DNA from 2 places in the Shewanella mytili genome. Region 2 is predicted to be linked to the other one. Evidence: predicted binding sites of a transcription regulator. Region 2 holds the regulator's gene; the other holds the start of a gene.
The links. Region 2 encodes NrdR, which represses ribonucleotide reductase genes. Its sites were predicted from a motif close to AAACACNANATNTNGTGTTT; they were not measured.
Positions count from the first base shown of each region.

Region 1: nrdD (anaerobic ribonucleoside-triphosphate reductase) is a predicted target of NrdR. The motif match lies at 5,334-5,353, and genes of this name have one in related genera.

Region 1 is NZ_JBKOUD010000007.1:133,222-141,079, forward strand. Features, by position in the region: gene galK (galactokinase) at 1-298, opposite strand, end outside; gene ACIDEJ_RS08970 (UDP-glucose--hexose-1-phosphate uridylyltransferase) at 295-1,362, opposite strand; gene ribA (GTP cyclohydrolase II) at 1,793-2,413, opposite strand; gene nrdG (anaerobic ribonucleoside-triphosphate reductase-activating protein) at 2,671-3,150, opposite strand; gene nrdD (anaerobic ribonucleoside-triphosphate reductase) at 3,197-5,314, opposite strand; gene rssA (patatin-like phospholipase RssA) at 5,626-6,585, opposite strand; gene ACIDEJ_RS08995 (DEAD/DEAH box helicase) at 6,781-7,858, shown strand, end outside.
Region 2 is NZ_JBKOUD010000001.1:149,104-156,961, reverse strand. Features, by position in the region: gene ribBA (bifunctional 3,4-dihydroxy-2-butanone-4-phosphate synthase/GTP cyclohydrolase II) at 1-707, opposite strand, end outside; gene ACIDEJ_RS00660 (riboflavin synthase) at 843-1,499, opposite strand; gene ribD (bifunctional diaminohydroxyphosphoribosylaminopyrimidine deaminase/5-amino-6-(5-phosphoribosylamino)uracil reductase RibD) at 1,502-2,626, opposite strand; gene nrdR (transcriptional regulator NrdR) at 2,628-3,080, opposite strand; gene glyA (serine hydroxymethyltransferase) at 3,186-4,439, opposite strand; gene ACIDEJ_RS00640 (PepSY domain-containing protein) at 4,664-7,156, opposite strand; gene ACIDEJ_RS00635 (methyl-accepting chemotaxis protein) at 7,442-7,858, opposite strand, start outside.

The sequences.
Region 1 (7,858 bases), on a different contig from region 2:
CACCGCGCACATAATTGGCCCAGGAATATTCGCCATGGTGCGTAATGGCATCATCCAGCAGGATGTCATCCCACTGCTGGTGATAATCGGCGGCCACCACCCGAATGCGGTTACTGCCATTAATGCGCCCCAGCACGTGGGTGGAAAAATCAATGGCGCAAGGCAGCACAAAACCGTCGTTATAATCGGTATGCTCGCCAATCAGATTCACCCGGCCCGGGGCCCTGACATGATAAGTGGCCCGCTGGCCGAAGCAGGACGCAAAAGATTGTTGCAACGCGTGGATGGCCAAGCTCATAAGCCACCTTTCGCCGCTTTGTAGTGAATGGGCGACTGCTGACGCAGCCGTTCTGCGGCCTGCTCAGGCGTCATGTCACGCTGGGCTTCGGCCATCATCTCGTAACCCACCATGAATTTTTTAATGGTGGCCGAGCGCAGTAACGGCGGATAAAAATGGCCATGCAGTTGCCAGTGACAACGCGCCGAGGCGTCGGCGTAATCGGCTGTGTAAGGCGCCCCATACCATCCCATGGAATACGGGAAAGCACATTGAAACAGGTTGTCGTAACGGATGGTGAGCTGTTTTAGGATGTCTGCCAAAGCCAACTGCTGTTGGGGCGACAACGCTTCCATGCGGGTGACATGCGCCTTGGGCAGCACCAGGGTTTCAAAGGGCCAGCAGGCCCAATAAGGCACCACCACCAGCCAGTGTTCGTTTTCCAGCACGGTGCGGGCGCCATCATCCAGCTCCCGCTGGGCATAGTGCACTAACAGGTTACGCCCATGCTGCGCCAGGTATTGCCGCAAGGCGGCATCGGTACGGGCCGGCAAGGTCGGAATGGCCGAGCTGGCCCAGATTTGCCCGTGAGGATGGGGGTTGGAGCAGCCGTTAATAACGCCTTTGTTCTCGAATATCTGCACCCACTGATAGTGCTGGGACAACTCCCGGTACTGGTTTATCCATTCGCCAATCACCTGCTGGATTTGCTCAACAGACAGCTCCGGCATGGTCAGGCTGTGATCCGGGGAATAACACAATACGCGGCTGGTGCCCTGCACGGAGGCGGCAACAAATAAACCATCATCATTTTTGCTGTCTGCCGGGCTATCCGGCTGCAATGCCGCAAAATCATTGGTGAACACATAAGGGGCTTGGTAACGGGGGTTGCTATCGCCATTCACCCGTTGATTTCCGGGGCAGAGAAAACAGTTGGCATCATAAGTGGGCACTTGCGCCAACGCCGGGGTTTCTCGCTGTCCGAGCCATGGGCGTGCCGCCCGGTGCGGTGACACCAGCACCCAGTCACCGGTTAACGGATTATAACGGCGATGGGGATGCTCTTTGACATTAAATGTTGACATATAGGCTTATTTTCATACCACGTTTACTGCGCTCATCGTCATCAACCGGCAAAACTCGCCCCGTTGGAACACAGCAGTTAACAATCGCCACCCTTATCGGTGCATGCTTGATATCCGGCAGGCGTGATGCCCGGACAAAATAACGCCGGATGATACCATTAAATTCAGCAGATGCACGGTTAACAACTCAACGATTGCTGAATAATGCTGCCGCGCAGGCTTAAAGGCCCACCAGCGCGACGTCAAAATGCGGGCAACGTTACCGTGCCCTTAAAGGGGCTGGGCGGTCATCCACAAGCCATAAAAAAACAGCAAGGCTCACGCCTGCTGTCCATACACATGCCCCGCTTAACGCCCCTGGCCAGATAGCCCAAAAGGCTGTGGTTATCACAGCCTTCAGCCCCGGCATCAGTGGCGGCGGGCACGCCCGTTAACTTTCGTCCTGATGATCTTCAAAGTAGGAGTCCGGGATCAGGTGCCCCAGCTCATGGGATTTGGTTTTGAGATAAAATTCGTTGTAACGGTTTTTGCCCACCTGCAATGGCACCCGCTCGACCACTTCAATGCCAATATCTTTCATTGCGGTCATTTTGCGGGGGTTATTGGTCATCAGTCGCACCTTGTGCACGCCGATTTTCTCCAGCATGGGGGCAATCATGTCGTATTTGCGCATGTCTGCCGGGAACCCCAGTTGCTCGTTGGCCTCCACGGTGTTCGCCCCCTTATCTTGCAGGGCATAGGCACGAATCTTGTTCAACAGGCCAATGCCGCGGCCTTCTTGTCGCAGGTACAAAATAAAGCCCCGTCCCTCGGCGGCAATGTTTTGCATGGCGGTTTGCAACTGAAAGCCGCAATCACAACGCAGGCTGAACAGGGCATCGCCGGTCAGGCATTCAGAATGGATACGTCCCAGCATCGGCTCATCGGCATTCAGCTCACCAAAAGTCAATGCCACATGTTCCTTGCCGGTTTCGGTATCTTCAAAACCGTGCATGGTAAAAATGCCCCAGGGAGTGGGCAACTTGGCGGTGGCAATATATTTAATTGACATGGATTAACCTTAACTACTGCTCTCATTCTATGAGACGGTTAATGTCTCTCAAGGCAGAGACTCACATACTTATGGATTCAGGCGGGTCATTTTAGGCGGTTTTATGGCGGATCGGAATACCCAGAAGCCTCAGTCTCAACATGAAAGCACTGTCATCACCGCCTACCTGGCACAACCGGCAGGCCGGGGAGTATAGCAAGTTGACGCGGAGACAACAGTGATTTACGGATAAAAGCGCCGTTTTCCTGCGGGGAGACCTATCCCTGCGGATGCTCATGCAGATGGTGCACCACCTGGTTGCTTGACCCCCGGTACAACAAGGACGGGTCGGCCAGCGACTGATCAAACTTGCCGTCAATCAGTACATCGATATAGGGTAAAACGGCACGCTGGGCGGGACTCAGCTCGCTGAGCTTATATCCGGTCCACAACCAGATATCCTTGCCCTGACACTCGGCGCGCACCCGTTTTAACAACTGCAGGATGGCCGGAACATTGGCCGGAAACAGCGGATCGCCACCGGATAATGACAACCCCCGGCGGTGAATGCGGGTATCGTTCAAATCCTGAATGATTTGATTTTCCAGCTGCTCATCAAATGGATGGCCGGAACGGGGATCCCAAGTAGACTGGTTATAACAACCACGGCACTGGTGTTCGCAACCGGAGACAAATAATGTACAGCGGGTACCGGGGCCATTTACCACATCTACCTGATAATAACGATGATAATTCATAAGGCTACCCTCAGGTGCGCCTTGGTGGCGCACCTTTGCTTTGTACTTACAGATGTTTTACCCGACGTTTGACTTCTTCCTGTTTGCCCTGGTTAAACGGCCGCGCATCCGGACTGCCAAGATACCCGCATACCCGGCGGATAACCGATACCCGCGCCGGATCGTGGTTACCGCATTTCGGGCAGACAAAGCCTTTGCTGGTACAGCTGAATTCGCCGGTAAAACCGCAATCGTAACACTCGTCAATGGGAGTGTTGGTGCCATAGTACGGCACCCGGCTGTAGCTGTAGTCCCACACGTTTTCCAGCGCTTCCACGTTATGCTGCATGTTGGGATATTCGCCGTAGCAAATAAAGCCGCCATTGGAGATTTCAGGGTAAGGCTGTTCAAAATCGATTTTATCGTAAGGGTTCACCGATTTTTCCACGTCCAGATGGAAACTGTTGGTGTAATAGCCTTTGTCGGTAACACCGGGCACCAACCCGAAGGTTTTGGCATCCAGTTTGGCAAAACGGTTACACAGGTTTTCGCTGGGGGTGGCGTACAGGCTGAAACCGTAACCGGTTTCCTCTTTCCAGCGTACGGTGGCCGCCTTGAGATAAGCCACCATATCCACGGCTTTCTGGCGCAGGGTTTCGCTGTCATAAACATGGGTAGCGGTGCCATACAGGGCATTGATGGCCTCATGAATACCGATGTAACCCAGCGAAATGGACGCCCGGCCGTTTTTGAAGATGTCCGCCACGTTGTCATCCGCCTTCAGGCGTACGCCACAGGCCCCCTCCATATAAAGAATGGGTGCCACCCGGGCCTTGACGTTTTTCAACCGGTCAATACGGCTATCGAGCGCCTTGCGGGCCACATCCAACCGTTTATCCAGCAGCTGATAAAACGCTTTTTCATCACCCTGGGCTTCCAGTGCAATACGCGGCAGGTTAAGGCTTACCACCCCAAGGTTGTTGCGCCCTTCGTGCTGCAACTGGCCGTCTTGCTCGTAGGCTCCCAGGAAACTGCGGCAACCCATCGGCGTTTTGAAAGAGCCGGTCACCCGCACCACTTCATCGTAATTGAGGATATCCGGATACATGCGCAATGTGGAGCAGCGCAGTGCCAGCTGTTTTACATCGTAATTGCAGTCACCCGGCTTGTGGTTGACACCGTCGCGAATGGCAAAAACCAGTTTGGGGAATACGGCGGTTTTATGGTTTTTACCCAAACCTTCCATGCGGATTTTCAAAATGGACTGCTGAATGAGCCGTGACTGCCAACTGGTGCCAAGCCCGAAGCCCAACGTGACAAAAGGCGTCTGGCCATTGGCGGTGTGCAGGGTGTTGACTTCATATTCCAGCGACTGGAATGCATCGTGGCACTCTTTTTCCGTGCGCTCTTCGGCATAGGCGGCCGCGTTTGCAATGCCCCACTTTTGCGCCACTTCCATATGCTTGTCATAGCTGTGGGTCACAAAAGGTGCCAGCACTTCATCAATGCGGTTAATGGTGGTGCCGCCGTAAATATGGCTGGCCACCTGGGCAATAATCTGTGCGGTAACCGCCGTTGCAGTTGAAATGGAGCGAGGGGTTTCAATTTCGGCGTTGCCCATCTTGAAGCCGTGATTGAGCATGCCGCCCAAGTCAATCAGCATGCAGTTGAACATGGGGAAAAATGGCGCGTAGTCCAAATCATGGTAATGGATTTCACCCCGGTCGTGAGCTTCAACCACTTCCTTGGGCAAAATATGATGTTTGGCATAATGCTTGGCCACAATCCCCGCCAGCAGATCACGCTGGGTAGGAATGACTTTGCCGTCTTTATTGGCGTTTTCATTCAGCAAAGAGGTGTTGGTCTGTTCCACCAGACCGCGAATTTCCAGACTCAGTTTGCTACCGGTTTCCCGGCAGATGTCCCGGTCATGACGGTATTCAATGTAGGCTCTGGCGACAGCTTTATACGGACCATCCATCAGCAGGTTTTCAACCCTGTCCTGCAGCTCCTGGATGACGACTTCCGCCTTGTCTTTTACCGCGGCAGAAACCACTGCAGCCACGGTTGCTGCATAGTCGACGTCGTTAATACCACAGTGCGTCGAGGCTGCCAGCACCGCATCCCGAATTCTGCTTTCATCGAACTGAGTACGGCACCCATCCCTCTTAATCACTACTGGCATAATCTTCACTCCGTTTTGTTATCACTATATATAGTGGTAGTTTTTTAACCAAATACTATATGTGGTAAGATTAGGCTACAAAACGGGGTTGGGGATATTGATCTGGATCATGTTATGAGAGTGCACCGGTCACTTGGCAAAAATTCTTGCTGTAACCCGCTGATTGTAACTAATTGCTACTTGACCCCATGGGCCGTTAGCGATAATGCACCGCCAAGATGAACGGAAAATGAAGCCGTCACTGCCATGACGAATGCTTGAAGCCAGTGCTGAAAAACATGCGCACCCAAGCCGTGTTCCCCCGGTGGCAACTACAATCCCAATGCCGCTTTGATCAGGGGCTCGGCCTGCTTGACCGCATCTTCGCCGGCGGCAATGGCCTCCTTGGCCCGATGAAACTCCATGGTGCCGATTTCCGACACCTTGGGCATCAGGCAGATATCCGGCGGGTCGCCAATCAAGCGCGCCCTTTTGTGCCGCTGCTCCAGAATGTCCATGGACTGGGACATCACCGCCAGCATGCCCGGCTCGGTTTTGTTGCCAAGGGAAAACTTGTTGGTGAGGCCGGCGATATAATCCTTTCCTTTGGCCAGCAAATCCATGAAGCCTGACTCATTATGCGCAGAAGTTTTGACAACCGTGTCGGCATCCACTGTCTCGCTGGCAGCTTTCTGGCTGTTAAGGTCCACCGGCAACACCTGGATTTTTTCCCGGCGGTAACCATGCAAATCCACCCCAATCACCAACTGGCAGCCCATGGCCCTGGCCACGGAAACCGGAATGGGATTGACCACCGCACCATCCACCAGCCAGCGATGCCCTTGCCTCACCGGCGACATGAAGCCCGGCATGGAGCAGGAAGCACGCACCGCCTGGCGCAAATCCCCCTGCCGAAACCAGACCTCCTGACCGGAGTACAAATCCGTAGCCACGGCAATAAACGGTTTTTTCAGATCTTCAATCAGCAACTCGCCAATACGGTTTTGAATGGCATCAAACACCTTGTCGCCGCTGATAAGCCCGCCACGGCGCCAGCTGATATCCATCAGCCCCAGAACGTCCCAGCTGGAGAAACTGCACACCCACTCTTCAAGCTCTTCCAGGCGGTTATTGGCATAGGCGGCCCCCACCAGCGCCCCCACCGAGCATCCGGCAATCCTATCCGGCGCTATGCCCATTTGCGCCAAGCCTTTGAGCACACCAATATGTGCCCAGCCTTTGGCAGCACCACTGCCCAAGGCAATACCGATAGAGGGTAACGCATCTTGCATCTGTGTCTGGCTCCTGTTCATCAGGTGGTGATTAAAGACTCAAGCCCTATCGCATACTATGGGGCAAATCGAGACAAACTCAAGCACTGCCCTAGGGGCTGACCAAGAAAAATCTCGGTTATCACGACAGTAAAACTGCCCAACACCATAAAAATCGCTATAATATGCCCCCGCTGAATTTTATGGAGACAACCTTTGCAATTTTCCGATTTTTCGTTGGATAAACGCCTGCTGCAATCCCTGAACCATCTTGGGATAACCCAGCCTACCGAAATCCAGGCCAGTGCGATTCCCGTTGCCTTGGCCGGACGGGATCTGATGGCGTCATCCAAAACCGGCTCCGGTAAAACCCTGGCGTTTTTACTGCCGGCATTGCAAAGGCTGATGTCCACCCGAGCCCTCAGCAAACAGGACCCAAGAGTGCTGATTTTGCTGCCCACCCGGGAGCTGGCCAATCAGGTATACAGTCAGCTGCGGTTACTGGTGGCCAACACCCAATACAAGGCCGTCAGCATTCTGGGGGGGGAGAACTTTAACGATCAGGCCAAAGCCCTGGCGCGCAATCCCCATTTCATTGTGGCAACCCCCGGGCGAATTGCCGATCACCTATTGCAACGCCACCTCTACCTTAACGGGCTGGAGCTGCTGATTTTGGATGAAGCGGATCGCATGCTGGATTTAGGTTTTGCCGCCCAGTTGCGCATCATTCATCGGGCAGCGGATCACCGCCGCCGTCAAACCCTGATGTTTTCGGCCACACTGGATCATGAACACATTCATGAACTGGCCGCCGAGTTGCTGAACAAACCGGAACATGTGGCCATCGGCTCCAGCCACGAGCTTCATCAGGACATCTGCCAGCGGGTATATCTATGTGATCATCTGGATCATAAAGAAGCACTGTTGCAAGCTCTGCTGCAACAGGAAACCCACAAACAGGTGATTATTTTCACCGCTACCCGGGATGATACTGAACGGCTGGCCACCAAGCTTACGCAACAAGGTTACAGTGCACTGGCACTGAGCGGCGACCTGAAACAAAGCGCACGCAACCAGATAATGGACCAATTCAGCCGCGGGCAGCAGCAAATCCTGGTGACCACCGATGTGGCCTCAAGGGGGCTGGATTTACTTAATGTGTCGCTGGTGATCAACTTTGACATGCCCAAATTCGCCGAAGAATACGTGCACCGCATTGGCCGTACCGGCCGCGCTGGTGCCAAAGGCGATGCCATCTCTCTGGTGGGGCCTAAAGACTGGGAAGCCTATCTTC
Region 2 (7,858 bases):
TAGTGCAGCTGGTTATCAATGGTGTCACGAAATGCGTGCAGTTCAAACTCGCCAAAACGGGTGGGCAGTTTGCATTTGCCTTCGAGGATCACCGTGGTTTCGGTGTTGTTGCGGTATTCAATCAAATCGGCAATGGTGCCCACCTTGATGCCGTGAGCCTGGGCAAAGGCTTCCAGTTGCGGACGCCGTGCCATGGTGCCGTCTTCATTGAGCACTTCCACGATCACCGCGGCGGGCTCCAGCCCTGCCAGACGGGCCAGATCGCAACCGGCTTCTGTATGGCCGGCACGCACCAGCACGCCACCATCTTGCGCCATCAGCGGGAAAATGTGTCCGGGCTGCACCACATCGGAAGGGGTGGCATGTTTGGCCACGGCTTTTTGTACCGTTACCGCCCGGTCATGGGCACTGATGCCGGTAGTCACCCCTTCTGCCGCTTCAATGGATACGGTGAAATTGGTGGAAAACGGCGCGCTGTTATCCCGCACCATCAGTGGCAACTGCAACTGCTGGCAACGGGCTTTGGTCAAGGTCAGACAGATAAGGCCACGGCCATAACGCGCCATAAAGTTAATCGCTTCCGGCGTGATTTTTTCGGCGGCGATAATAATGTCACCTTCGTTTTCCCGGTCTTCATCATCCATCAGGATGACCATTTTGCCCTGACGGAAATCTTCAACGATCTCTTCAATACTATGTAACGCCATGATACGACCCCATGTACAACATTCAGCTCTGCGCGTTGTTGCCTGAACAGCAAACACCCACGCAGCGATTAAGTGTGATGAATTTTAACCTGTTATCGCTCAGGCTTCAGTACCTGAGCGGAAAAATACGTGCTGTCAGCGGATAAAACCGGCCCGGGCCAGTTGCTCAAAAGACACGCCGGCTGACGGTTTGTCAACGGCGTCCTGTTGCATCAGCCGTTCCAGGTAACGGGCTATCTGATCCACTTCCAGATTCACCCAGTCGCCTGCTTTCAGCAACGGCAGGGTGGTTTCACTGGAGGTATGCGGCACGATGGTTAACCGAAAACGTGCCCCCTCCACCTGGTTTACCGTAAGGCTTACGCCGTCGATGGCAATGGAGCCCTTGTGGGCAATGTAACGGGCCAATGACTGGGGGGCTTCCAGCCAGTATTCGGTAGCTTGGCCCCGGGCGCTGACTTCCAGCACCTTGGCCTGTCCGTCCACATGGCCGCTCACCATGTGCCCTCCCAACCGGGTGGAAGGCGTTACCGCCTTTTCCAGATTCACCGCCTGCCCCACTTGATAACGGTCAAAGCCGGTCAGCGATACGGTTTCAGCGGAGATATCCGCCACATAACCATCGCTTAAACGCTCCACAACGGTCAGGCACACGCCGTTGGTGGCAATACTGTCGCCCAATTGGACATCATCAAGGCGCAGCTTGCCGCTGTCCACGGTGAGGCGAATATCATCGCCCCGGCGTTCAATACGGCGCAAATGCCCCACGGCTTCAATGATCCCGGTAAACATGATTAATCCCCTATTTTCAACGTCAGGCGATTATCGGCACCGACTTTTCGTTGTTCCAGTAATTGCAAAGACGGAATTTGCGACAACTGCTCATATAACGGCAACTGCAGCAGATTGCGGCCGCTGGCCCCTAGAATTTTTGGCGCTTGGTATAAAACGAGTTCATCCGCCAGCATGCTACCCACAAATGCGCCGCACAAGGTGGCGCCGGCTTCCACCAGCACGTTATTGCACTGCTGCCCCAGATGTTGCAGCAAGGCGGCCAGGTCCACCCGGCCATCGGCGCCGGGCAACTGCACACACGTCACCTGTGCAGGCAATCCCTGCATGAATGCCGCGCTGTATGGCTGGCAACTGACCAGCAACACCGGCCCCGGCAGCTGTAACAACCTGGCGGTCAGCGGCAGGCGGCAACGGCTGTCCAGCACTACCCGCATCGGCTGAATCAACGCCTCTTCGCTCAGTTGCTGCTGCAAATAGCCCAGCTCCGAATAACGCACATTCATGGACGGGTCATCCGCCAACACGGTATCAATACCGGTGATCACCGCGCAGCTCAATGCCCGCAGCCGCTGCACATCACGCCGGGCGGCGGCGCCGGTAATCCATTTGGATTCGCCATTGGCTAGGGCGGTCTTGCCGTCAAGGCTGGCTGCCAGTTTTACCGTGACATAAGGCCGCTGGCGCTCCATGCGGGACAAAAATCCGGGATTCAGTTGCCGGGCCTCGGCCGCCAGCAATCCGCAGCTCACCTCAATGCCGGCAGCCTGCAACATGGCAATGCCACGGCCAGCCACCTGGGGGTTGGGATCGGTCATGGCAATCACGACCCGTCGCAGCCCCTTTTCAATCAAACCGGCGGCGCACGGTGGCGTACGGCCATAATGGCTGCAGGGCTCCAGCGTGACATAAGCGGTGGCGCCACGGGCTTTATCGCCGGCCATGCGCCAGGCGTGCACTTCGGCATGGGGGCCGCCGGCGCGCTGATGCCAGCCTTCGCCGACAATGGTGCCTTGGTTGTCAACAATGACGCAGCCCACATTGGGGTTGGGACGGGTGGTGTAGCGGCCGCGACGCGCCAGCATAACGGCCCGGCTCATCATGGCGATATCGGTGGTTGACCACATATTATTTCTTCTGCAAATTAGCGATGGCTTCGCCAAACTCAGAGACATCTTCAAACGCACGGTACACGGAAGCAAAACGGATATAGGCCACTTTATCCAGCTCGATGAGTTGGTCCATCATCAGGTTGCCAATCATCTCGGAGGTGACTTCCCGCTCGCCGGTTGCCCGCAGCGCTGACTTGATTTTGTTGATTGCTTCTTCGATTTTATCAATGGATACCGGGCGTTTTTCCGCGGCCCGCAACATGCCGCCACGCAGTTTGTCTTCATCAAACGGCTGACGGGAGCCATCCCGCTTGATCACCCGCGGCATTACCAGCTCGGCACTTTCAAAGGTGGTGAAACGTTCATGGCACAGGGTACATTCGCGCCGACGGCGCACCTGATGACCATCAGCCACCAGCCGGGAGTCAATCACTTTGGTATCGGTCGCACTGCAAAACGGACAATGCATCATGCCTCCTGCGCAAGTTAACGGCACCGTTCCATTGGGGAACAGAAACAAAAATGGCCGCTGAATGCAGCGGCCATGCCAGTTTAATCGATCTACCGGAAAAGGTTAACCGTAAACAGGGAAGCGAGCGCACAGTTCCAGCACTTTGGCTTTTACTGCGTTAATCACCCCATCATCATTGGCGTTATCCAGCACATCGCAAATCCAGCCGGTCAGCTGTTTGGCTTCGGCTTCTTTAAAACCGCGACGGGTGATGGCCGGAGTACCGATACGAATGCCAGAGGTCACAAACGGTGAACGGGGGTCGTTAGGTACGGAGTTTTTGTTCACGGTGATATTGGCGCGGCCAAGGGCGGCGTCGGCTTCTTTACCGGTCAGCTCGCGGCCGATGAGATCCACCAGCATCAGGTGGTTATCGGTACCGCCGGACACAATCTTGTAACCCCGTTCCAGGAACACGGACACCATCGCTTTGGCGTTGGTGACAACCTGCTGCTGATAAGCGGTGAATTCAGGTTCCAGCGCTTCTTTGAAGGCGACGGCCTTACCGGCAATCACGTGCATCAACGGGCCGCCCTGGCTACCAGGGAACACGGCGGAGTTGAGCTTTTTGTACAGGTCTTCGTCATCCGCTGCCGACAAAATCAAGCCGCCGCGAGGGCCCGCCAGGGTTTTGTGGGTAGTGGTGGTCACCACATGGGCATGAGGAATGGGGCTTGGGTACACACCGGCAGCAACCAGACCGGCCACGTGGGCCATGTCCACGAACAGGAATGCACCGACCTTGTCGGCGATTTCACGCAATTTGGCCCAGTCCACAATGCCGGAGTAAGCCGAGAAACCACCGATGATCATTTTCGGTTTATGGGTCAGGGCCAGGGTTTCCAGCTCGACGTAATCAATCTTGCCGTGATCATCCACACCGTAGGGGATGATGTTGAACAATTTACCGGAGAAGTTGACCGGTGAGCCGTGGGTCAGGTGGCCGCCGTGGGCCAGGTTCATCCCCAGTACGGTATCGCCGGGTTTGAGCAATGCCATGTAAACCGCGTAGTTGGCCTGAGAGCCTGAATGGGGCTGAACATTGGCATAAGTGGCACCAAACAGCTGCTTGGCACGGTCAATGGCCAGGTTTTCCACTACGTCCACGTACTCGCAGCCACCGTAATAGCGTTTGCCAGGATAACCTTCGGCATATTTGTTGGTGAGCTGGGAGCCCTGTGCCTGCATGACCCGGGGGCTGGTGTAGTTTTCGGAAGCGATCAGCTCAATGTGTTCTTCCTGGCGACGGTTTTCCTCTTCAATCGCCTGAAACAGCTCCGCATCATAGTCGGCGATGTTCATATTCTTCTTCAGCATTGGTTACTCCAGCTGGACAGTCTTATCGGTAGGGTTGCGCGTATTCTACGCTGCTCGGCATCACAATCCCAGCGTATAGAGTGATGAAAATCTCTCTATTGCATGATGACTGTGTTTCACTTTGCGAACAGCAAATGCTGGTTTTTACCTGCCAGACAACAGTTGGCTATACCCTAGCAGCAATAGCTGGGCCAGAAAAGCCCGGGGCGCAAATACCGCGGCCATCAATAAAGATCCCGATGGTAACGCCCCTGCTGCTGTAACGCCTGCAGTTGCGCCTTGCCCAGCAGCCGGGTCAGGGTTTGTGTAACCCCGGCCCCCACACCGTTAATGGCGCCACACACATAGATATGGGCGCCGCGACGGAGAAACTCCTGCAGCCGCGCCTGCCCGGCAACCAAATAGTCCTGAACATACGGGCCATGCTGCGGCGCCTGCGGCCCTGATGCCTCCCGCGACCAGGCAAAATCAAGATGAGTGATGATGCCGTCATCCACAAAGCGCTGCAATTCCCGACCATAGTAATTGTCCTGCTCGGCATGGCGCTCACCAAACAACAACCATAGGGGTTGCCTGGCCTGCTGCTGCGCCCTTTGCTGTAAAAAGCCCAAAAAAGGCGCAAGGCCGGTACCTGTGGCCAGCAAAATCAGCGGCACGTCAGTGGCAGGCAGATGAAAATCCTCATGGGGTTTTATTCGCACTTGCCAGTGGCTTCCCGCTTTCGCGGTTGCCAACAAGGTTGATGCGCGGCCACTGTTGCCATCGGCTTTTATCACCTGCCGCACCATCAGCGCCAAAGGGGATGCCATACTGGCAATGGAGTAACTGCGTGGCGCCAACGGCCGGGCCATATCCGCATATTGCTGGGCTGACACCCCGTTGGCAACGCCCTCTTCGCGATGCATCGGGGCGGTTTCAAGATAATGGGCCTGCGCCTGCCATAACGGCATTTCACCTTCATGGATGCATACCATGGCGTCGCCATCGAGCCCTAATGCCTGTAGATATTGCCGGCTTTGCCACTCATCCCAGCAAGGCAACACTTCAAGGATATCCCCCGGCTGCCAGGCGCCACTCACATCCAGCAGCAGATGATGGATTTCCCGTCCGCTGCCCGGATTGAGGCTAGTGCGTTGCAACAAGGTGGCTTGCTGCCAAGCTGACGTGGCAGGCACCGTTGGCGCCACATGCTGCGGCATTAATTTTCTGGCCAGTGACTGCTGCCACTGCGACAACGTATGCTCTGCCCCCCGGTCCACCTCCTGCAGGGGCAACAAGGTAGTCGCACCCAGCTGCGTAAACCGCTGAGCCAGCCAATGACCAAACGCGCAAAACTGCTGATATTGCCGGTCGCCAAATGCCAGCACTGCCACATTGACTTGATGGTATGACACCGCCGCAGTGGCCAGCCGCTGCTGAAATGCCAGCGCCGAATCCGGCGCATCCCCTTCGCCATAGGTGGCCGCCAATAACAGTACCTGTCGGTAAGCGGCAAAATCCTCCGGTTGTATTTGGGTCATAGCCCGCAAATGGGCCTGGGTACCGCAGGATTGCAACCATTGCTGCAACTGCTGCCCGTGGGCGGCGGCCGTACCGCTTTGGCTGGCATAGGCAATCAGGGTATCAGCATTGCCTGATGCCTGCTCCCGAGGCCTGGCACGGCGACTGAAAAACAGCCATAAGCCGGTAACGGCAAAGGATGCAAACGCCAGCCCTGATAACGCCCACAGCCACCGGCCGCCTGCGCCGAAATAACTGCCCGTATGCAACGCATACATGTTGGCCAGCAGGTAATCGCCCCCCTGCAGCTCATGGTAGCGCCGCTGCTGCAACAGGTTACCGGCTGCATCGAATGTCAGGGTGGAGAACGCATGGGAATGGGGCGCATCCGGCGCTAGATAACTAACCCGCACCACGCCGTTCTCTCCCCTTGGCAAAAACCAGCGGGCATAGCGCCCGTCCGCTTTCACCGCCAGAAAATTACGCCAAAGGGCCTCATCATCAGCAACCGGTGCCTGTTTTGGCGTTACCAGTGCCGCTTGGGGGGAAGCCAGCAACTGCTTGAGGCCGTCACGATACCAGTTAAAGGCATACCAGGGGCCGGTAAGCACCATGATGGCAATCGGGATGAACAACCAGGTGCCCAGCACGGCATGAAACTGCCACAATGCCAACCGCCCCCGGCTGCCGCGCTTCCACCATAACCAGTCCTTGATGCTGGCAAGTTTGTCTGGCGCCCGCCGCAAAAGACCGGTTATCAGCAAAAAAAACGCCATGATTGTAGCGCTGCCGGTAATGACACTTCCCACCGAATTGGGCAACAGCAGCCAGCGGTGCAATGCCATCACATCGGCGAAAAATTCGCTGATACCAGGCCGCGGCCCCAATAATTCCCCCGTGTAGGGATTAAACAGCTGCCATTGCCGCTGTTTGGTTTGCCGGTCCTGATACAACGCCCGGCCAGGTTGATTAAGCTCAGGCTCCAAATAGATACGCTGCAAGGCTTTGCCGGGCATGGCCAGTTTGTGATTCAGTTCCGGCATGGGCAGCAATGGCCCACTTACGGCAACCTCGGGTGTGGGCCAAAGCGCAACAATGTCCTTTTCCAGCGCCAGCAGGGCACCACTCGCCCCCACGATTAACAACACTATCGCACTGCAAAGCCCCAGCCACTGATGAAGACGAAAACTTATCCGCTGCCGTAAATGTCCAGACATAATCTATATGAGTATGATAATGATTTTCATTAGTGTGTATCATACTGATAAATACCCGGCTGACAACCCCCGATGACGGATATTACAAGGTCCGTTTTCAGAGAGGAAAAACAACAAAAAAAGAAGGGCTAGACAAAAGTGGGGATACTGCCAAGCTGCCGGCTCGGGGCCATCAAGCTGCCACCGCCGACAAAGCTCAAGCACATAACATTAAGCGCAGGAAATTAAACACATAGAATCAAGCCCCTGGAATAAGGGGCTACGGCTACCCGATGGGGAAAAAGCTTAGTGACGGAACTGCTGCACCAGTGCATCCTGGGCATGCACCAGCTGCTCAAGATGCTGGCTGGCGCTGACAAAACCGCTGATCCCCTGATAGTTTTCTTCGGTAATGGCGGCAATCTGTTGCAGGTTTTCCGAGATGTGCTCCGTGGTGCTTTGCTGCTCTACCGCGGCACTGGCAATCTGTTCGCTGTTATGACTCACGGTGACAATCAGTTGCCGGATATCCTCCATGCTGGCATCCGCTTGGGCGCTTTGCTGCAAGCCGGTTTCCATCTGTTGCTGGCACTGCTGCATTAATGCCACCGTGCTTTGGGCACCCACTTGTAACTGCTCGATAATGCTTTTAATGGTGTTGGCGGATTCTGCGGTTTGCTGTGCCAACGTGCGTACCTCACTGGCCACCACCGCAAAGCCGCG